One region of the Bacillus sp. SD127 genome, then DNA from elsewhere that is predicted to be linked to it. Evidence: riboswitches for the same ligand, from Rfam matches in the RefSeq annotation. Region 1 holds a riboswitch; the other holds the start of a gene.
The links. A riboswitch is a leader RNA that binds a small molecule or an ion and turns the genes downstream of it on or off. The one in region 1 is predicted to bind S-adenosylmethionine.

Region 1 (3,397 bases):
AAGGCCTCCTGAACCGATGGCGCCCGCAATTGCCGTTGAGCCGATCAAAGCGATGGCCGTAACCGTGATCCCAGAAATAAGGGCCGGCATGGATTCCGGAAGCAGCACTTTGAAAATAATCGTTGATGTTTTGGCTCCCATTGATTTCGCAGCTTCGATGACGCCTTTATCCACTTCGCGCAGCGCAATTTCAGCAAGCCGCGCGTAAAACGGGGCTGAGCCGATGACTAACGCCGGCAGTGCCGCGTTCGGCCCTAAGATGGTGCCGACTAAAAACTTCGTAAAACCTAGTAATAAAATAATTAAAATGAGGAACGGAATAGACCTGAATACATTGACAATGGCCGCAATCACAGTGTTGACCGCTTTGTTCTGCCAGAGGCTCCCTTTGCTTGTGAGAAAGAGCAGCAGACCGAGGATCACCCCGATGACAAAGGCAAAAACCAAAGAGATCAGCGTCATATAAAGCGTCTCGTATGTCGCGTTCCATAATTCAGTTACATCAACGTTCGGGAAGTATTTTTCAAACATTCGTGATCACCTCTGCTTTCACCTGTTTGTCATTAATAAACCGGATCACGTTTTGCACTTCTTCCTCGTCACCGTCAATATGGATGAACAATGAACCGTATGCTCCGTCCTTCGTCTGCGAGATCTTCCCTTGCAGAATATTGACACTGACATTGAAGTTTCTGATCATCTCTGTAATCAGAGGCTGTTCAGCCGCTTCGCCGACAAATGTGAGCTGAACCGTTGTTCCTGACGCTTTTTCGTCAAGAAGATGCTGAAGCGTTTCTTTTGTTTCTTCAGGCTCAGTCACCTGCTGGACAAATCGTTTTGTCATTTCTTCCTTCGGATTCTTGAAGACATCGAGAACTTCTCCTTCTTCAACAACCTTTCCGTTTTCCATGACAGCGACTCTGTTGCAGATTTTGCGGATGACATGCATTTCGTGTGTGATCAGCACAATCGTCAAACCGAGTCTTTCATTAATATCGGACAAAAGATCCAAGATTGAATCAGTTGTTTGCGGATCTAAAGCTGATGTCGCTTCATCACAAAGGAGAACCTTCGGATTGTTTGCGAGCGCTCTGGCGATTCCGACCCGCTGCTTTTGTCCTCCGCTCAGCTGGGATGGGTAAGATTTTTCTTTTCCTTCTAAACCTACCAGTTTAATCAGTTCATTGGCACGCTTGATCCGCTCGCTTTTTTTCACCCCGGCAATTTCTAAAGGAAACAGGATGTTATCTCTGACAGTTCGCGACCAGAGCAAATTGAAATGCTGGAAAATCATACTGATTTCATGGCGTGCTTTTCTTAAATTGCGTCCGTTTACTTCATTAATCTTTGTTCCCGCCACTTCCACGATTCCTGAGCTCGGTTTCTCAAGTCCGTTCAGCAGACGGATTAAGGAACTTTTACCAGCTCCGCTATATCCTATAATTCCAAAAATCTCACCTTTTTTTATGGAAAGCGAGACATTTTGGACAGCATTGACATCTCCATGTTTCGACTTATACACTTTTGAAACATCCTGAAGATTGATCAAAGCGATCACCTGCCTTAACACTATTCTAAGAAATCTTCCGGTTTTTTCTGCAAAAGAAAAGCCTTTCTGCATACTTGAGCAGAAAGGCTTATATAAAACGCCTTTCTCTCATCTTTCAAAGCTGAACGCTTCGTGTGAATTGGCACCATTTCAACAGTGTTGATGGTTGCCGGGCTTCATAGGGCACTTCCCTCCACCTCTCTTGATAAGAGAAATATATAGTCTTTTTCGTCCGGAAATTCTTAATGTAGAATAGCATGGCGAATGATAAAATGTCAATAAAATAAATGATGTCAACTTTTACTATTATAATAATTTACTATTTTTCAATTCTTTAGAATCCTCTGAAAAAAACCATTAGTCAGCCACAGAATGGCTTCCAGCTTTAACAGCGCTCTGAATGAACCCTTTACCTTTAGGCTTCCGCTCTGGATCAGGTGCTGAAGGGAAATGTCTCCATGCAAAAGATCAATGATTTCTGTTTGGTTTCCATAAAAGGTCAGGTTGGACGTGTGGGGCGGAGAAATCTTTTTCATTTCCCCTTGTTCGTTTATTGAGACGGTTAAGGCTTCTGTTTCTCCTTGGAAGGTAATGAGCAATGTTGAAGTGTTCAAAAGGGGTTTTAAAAACAGATGCTGGTAATCATCTTCTAAAACTTCCGCTTTCTCCATTTGTACAACCTCCTATTTGTTGGTCATACATACACATTTCTCTCCTCAGCGCAAGAACCCCTTTATAAAACGAACGACAATTTCATTGGAATGCGCCGAGAAAAATGTCATAAATGAGATGCAGAAGATGATTTTTGTTTGATCAGCTCATATAAGTAAGAAACGGAATGAAACGCATACCCTCTTTCAATTACTTTCCCGCCCTTAAACAGCAGAAAACAAGGGACGCTTTCAATTTGATATGCTTTAGCAAACGCCGGTGAATAGTTGAGATTATTTTTATAGAAGGCGACAGACGGAAGCATTTCTTCGACGACTGTCAGCATTTTGCTTGCCAGCTGGCAGGTCCCGCAAAACGGAGTATATAAATATAGGAGATACACATCATCAGTAATGTGTTCAAGTTCTTGTTCTTGGAGTTCTTTCATGCTATAACACCTCAGGTCTTTCTTTCAAGAAAAATCGTATGGACATTCAGATTTGCGCTCAGCAATACAGATGCTATATGGTGTCTGGGCGCCGCCGCGACTTCCTTATAGGCTTTGTCGATATGTATATGGAAGGCTTCATTAAATTCCCTTTTCAGCTGTTTTCTCAATTTCTCGCCCGATTCATCGGCATCAACCAAAATATAGACGTCCTTCTCGTAAAGCTCGTCAGCCAATTCCTCCAGCTTCAGCTGGCTGATTGTTCCGTTTGTGCAGAGAATGCGCACTGGCTCATTCAGGACGCTTTCAATCTTTTCTTTATCTGATTTCCCTTCAACAATCAAGACTTTTCCCAGCTCGTCCATGTTCATCTGCTTCACCTGCCGCGTCAAATTTGAAACGTTCAGATTGTAAAAGAAGGCAGTGAAATTCACCGCCAACATTAACACCAGCCGCTTTCGTAGTCACAATCCACATATTTCTGATCGTCTCCTGAAACCACGTCGGCTGTCTTATAAAACTTTTCATTTTCATAGGTAAAACCGGACTTAAGCTCATATTCATTCATGCCTGTCATTTGGCCGATCATCTCATCTTCATGATATAACGAGAGCCGGCCATTTTGAAAGCGGCCTGTCACATCATTGGTGACATCGAGCTTTTGTTTGCTGAAAGCCATATTGGACACCTCCCATAGCGTTAGCGTATCCAATTGCCTGCTCAGCTATCCGGTTTTAGTCTTGCTGTGT
Region 2 (3,397 bases), 650 kb from region 1:
CTGCGGAATTCCCCGTCTGTCACGACGTTCAGGCCGGTTTCTTTTTGTTTTTCCACAATGCGGATGATTTCATCGTTTTCAATCTGGCGAAGCTGTTCGGCAGTGATTTCGCCGGCCGCCTTTTGCAGCCGCGCTTTTTTGACGGGCTCAGATCTCAGCAGGCTTCCGACTTGATCCGCGCGAAACGGCGTTTTTTTTCTCTGAAGCGATTGTTTTTGTTCTGCGGGTGTTGTTTGCTGTGACATGTTGTTCATTCCTTCTTTCCATTCGAATATAAAAAAGCTCTTCCTTTGGATAAGGAAGAGCTTGCGTGAACAATCTCAACCTTATCTTCTAGAGCAAAAATCTGCTCTAAAGGATTTAGCACCATTCTGTTAAACAGCGGTTGCCGGGTATCGCAGGGCCAGTCCCTCCACCTCTCTTGATAAGGAAAACATTTTTATGAAATTTTCTGATAGTATCTATTATTCACACATTTCTCTTTTCTGTCAATGATAGATTATTTCCACACATCATTGGCAATGTCGACCACATGACGGAGCTTCGCCCACTGCTGCTCCTCAGTCAAAAGGTTTCCTTCTTCTGTTGAAGCGAAACCGCACTGCGGGCTCAAGCAAAGCTGATCTAAGCTGACAAAGCGCGCAGCTTCGCTGATTCGGCGTTTGACATCCTCTGGGTCCTCAAGTTCTCCGTATTTGGATGTAATCAAGCCTAAGACAATCTGCAGATCCTTGCGTTTGACAAAACGAAGCGGGTCAAAGTTTCCGGAGCGGTCATCATCGTATTCCAGGAACAAGCCGTCAAGGTCTAAACCGTCAAGAATCGTTTCCGCTACAGCGTCGTATCCTCCAGATGCCGCCCAAGTTGAACGGAAGTTGCCGCGGCAAATGTGCATCGTGACCGTTAAGTCGTCAGGACGGTCCGCCACTGCATCGTTAATCGTTTTGGCAAACAACGCAGGCAATGTTTCCGGATCACCGCCGAGGGCTCGGACAACCTCTCTGCCTTTTTCTTCAAAGAAGAGAGACCATGACGTATCATCGAGCTGAAGATAGCGGCAGCCCGCATCATAGAAAGCGTTAATCGCTTTTTTGTACGCCTGGGCCAGATCATGAAAATATTCCTCCTGATCGGGATATACGCCTTGATCAGCTTTTTCACCGAAAAACAGCATATTCGGACTTGGAATTGTCAGTTTTGCTGTCGCATCTCCGGCAATGCTGTGTAAAAATTGATAATCGGCAAGCGCCGGATGGCTGGTGAAATCCAGTTTTCCCGTCACCTTAATGCTGCGGGCTTTTGTTTTCGCGTTATGGAACTGAATTCCTTCAGCCGGGATGAACGGTTCCACTCCGTCGAGCCCTTCCAGGAAATCGTAATGCCACCACGAACGGCGGAACTCTCCGTCGGTTACAACGTTTAGGCCGATTTCCTTTTGCTTTTCGACAATGCGGGTGATTTCTTTATTTTCAATATCACGAAGCTGTTCTGCCGTGATCTCGCCGGCCGCTTGTTTTTGCCGCGCCTCTTTTACTGGGGCGGATCGTAATAAACTGCCGACATGATCGGCGCGGAAAGGGGCTTTCTTTTGTTTTTCTGATTTCTGTGCTGCAAGGTTTACTTGTTGAGCCATATCATTCGCCTCTTTTCTAAAATGTTTGCTGCATGAAAAAAGCTCTTCCTTTGTGTAAGGAAGAGCTTGAACGATCAAATCTCTGCCTCATCTGCAAGAACGCGATGTTCTTAAGGATTTAGCACCATTCTGTATAAACAGCGGTTGCCGGGTATCATAGGGCCAGTCCCTCCACCTCTCTTGATAAGGTAAATCTTCTTATTGGATTTTCAATTATCTTAATATTAGTATTTTTGCATGAATTGTCAACAGTTTTTTAGAAAATTGACTTATCTTCACCGTCATACAATACCATATCCAGCACAATCGCGATGGCTGTGCAAATCAGCATTCCAATCTGGAGGCGATACGTATCACCCCAGCTGAGCCGCTTTTTGCTGATAGACATCCGCACATTCTGGCTGTAAATGTGAAAAGCATCTTTAAACGAAAAGATCCGTTGTTTCATCAATCATTCGATCATTACTGAAGTCTCCTTTTGTTTGGATAGGTTCCAGGAATAACGAAAAGGCTGCATGTATCTGCAGCCTTTTCATTTTATATGGTATGTCTTAGGAAAGATGCATCCGGCGTTTTTGGCGGATGGCGTCAAGGTCGATTAGGTTATTATGATGAGGAACGGGTGCAGGAAGAGGGCTTGTCTTTTGCGGTTTTCGTCTATTGTCTTTGCTGAATGAAAAGAGAAGATAGCCACATAATGCGATGATAATAAATAGGATCATTTTACATACCTCCCAAAAAAAGTTTTGGTATTCTCTATTGTACGGATAAAACGTCTAAAAGTATTCAAAAAATTCTAAATCAACTAATAATAAATGCGTATCCCTCAAAAATCCTTTTCTCCGATGACCTGAAAATAGTCTTGCATTAAGCCTGTGTTTTTCCTTTTGATTGGTTCTATAGTTACTATCGACGTTAAAATGAATTCCTTTATATAACTTTTAACCTAAATTTCTGTAATTCAAATTAACTATATATGGATAATGTGTTCTTCTTTGTTTGATGTATACCCTATTTTGAGGAATTGAACACAAAAAACCCAAATTACGGAGCATTTGGGCGGAAAATTGGAATGGTTGGCTGATTTGAGGGGAGTCCGGCGAAGGGTCAGAAAAAGCGTTTGAACATTCTTCTTATTTTTTTAAATGGGTTTGATCGTTTTGTTTGCATTTTGAGCGGGCGGGAAATCATCCATTTTTTGAACAGGCTTTTTGCGGCAATTGTGTTCTTCATCTTTGCATTTCCTCCTCATCCGTTGATAGTTGTTTTACGGACAGAGCTTTTAAAATGTTTCATTTTCACGCAAAAAAACCAGTCCTTTTTTGGACTGGTTTCTCAGCTTACGCCTGTTCTTCAAATAGCTTTGCAATCTCAACGATGACATTTACGGCTTTGACCATGTTGTCGGCTGAGATGTATTCAAATTTGCCGTGGAAGTTTTCCCCGCCGGTAAAGATGTTCGGCGTTGGAAGTCCCATATAGGAAAGCTGCGAACCGTCCGTGCCGCCGCGGATCGGAGAGATTTTCGGTTCGATGCCGAGGTTTTCCATCGCTTGTTTGGCAATGTTGACGATTTCGATGACAGGCTCAATTTTTTCTCTCATATTGTAGTATTGATCGTTCATATCAAGCTGAATGCGATTTTGTCCGTATTCGTTCTGGAGCTCTTCAACGATGCGCTGCATGGTTTCTTTTCTGTTTTGGAAGATGTTTTTGTCAAAGTCTCTGATAATGTAGTGGAGTTTGGTCTCTTCTACATCTCCC

Region 2: it holds a riboswitch for S-adenosylmethionine, as region 1 does, so the genes downstream of both, ACQVGS_RS01360 (5-methyltetrahydropteroyltriglutamate--homocysteine S-methyltransferase) here and metN (methionine ABC transporter ATP-binding protein MetN) in region 1, are expected to answer to the same signal.

Annotation. Positions count from the first base shown of each region.
Region 1 is NZ_CP191226.1:901,301-904,697, reverse strand. It holds gene metP (methionine ABC transporter permease MetP) at 1-531, opposite strand, end outside; gene metN (methionine ABC transporter ATP-binding protein MetN) at 524-1,549, opposite strand; SAM riboswitch class I at 1,655-1,761, opposite strand; gene ACQVGS_RS04650 (SCP2 sterol-binding domain-containing protein) at 1,876-2,220, opposite strand; gene ACQVGS_RS04645 (thioredoxin family protein) at 2,328-2,648, opposite strand; gene ACQVGS_RS04640 (toprim domain-containing protein) at 2,660-3,013, opposite strand; gene ACQVGS_RS04635 (YusG family protein) at 3,091-3,327, opposite strand; gene gcvH (glycine cleavage system protein GcvH) at 3,383-3,397, opposite strand, start outside.
Region 2 is NZ_CP191226.1:252,883-256,279, forward strand. It holds gene ACQVGS_RS01355 (5-methyltetrahydropteroyltriglutamate--homocysteine S-methyltransferase) at 1-245, opposite strand, end outside; SAM riboswitch class I at 324-431, opposite strand; gene ACQVGS_RS01360 (5-methyltetrahydropteroyltriglutamate--homocysteine S-methyltransferase) at 500-1,633, opposite strand; SAM riboswitch class I at 1,718-1,823, opposite strand; partial or broken gene ACQVGS_RS01365 (LURP-one-related/scramblase family protein) at 1,890-2,033, opposite strand; partial or broken gene ACQVGS_RS01370 (hypothetical protein) at 2,185-2,463, opposite strand; gene ACQVGS_RS01375 (hypothetical protein) at 2,741-2,866, opposite strand; gene pepT (peptidase T) at 2,974-3,397, opposite strand, start outside.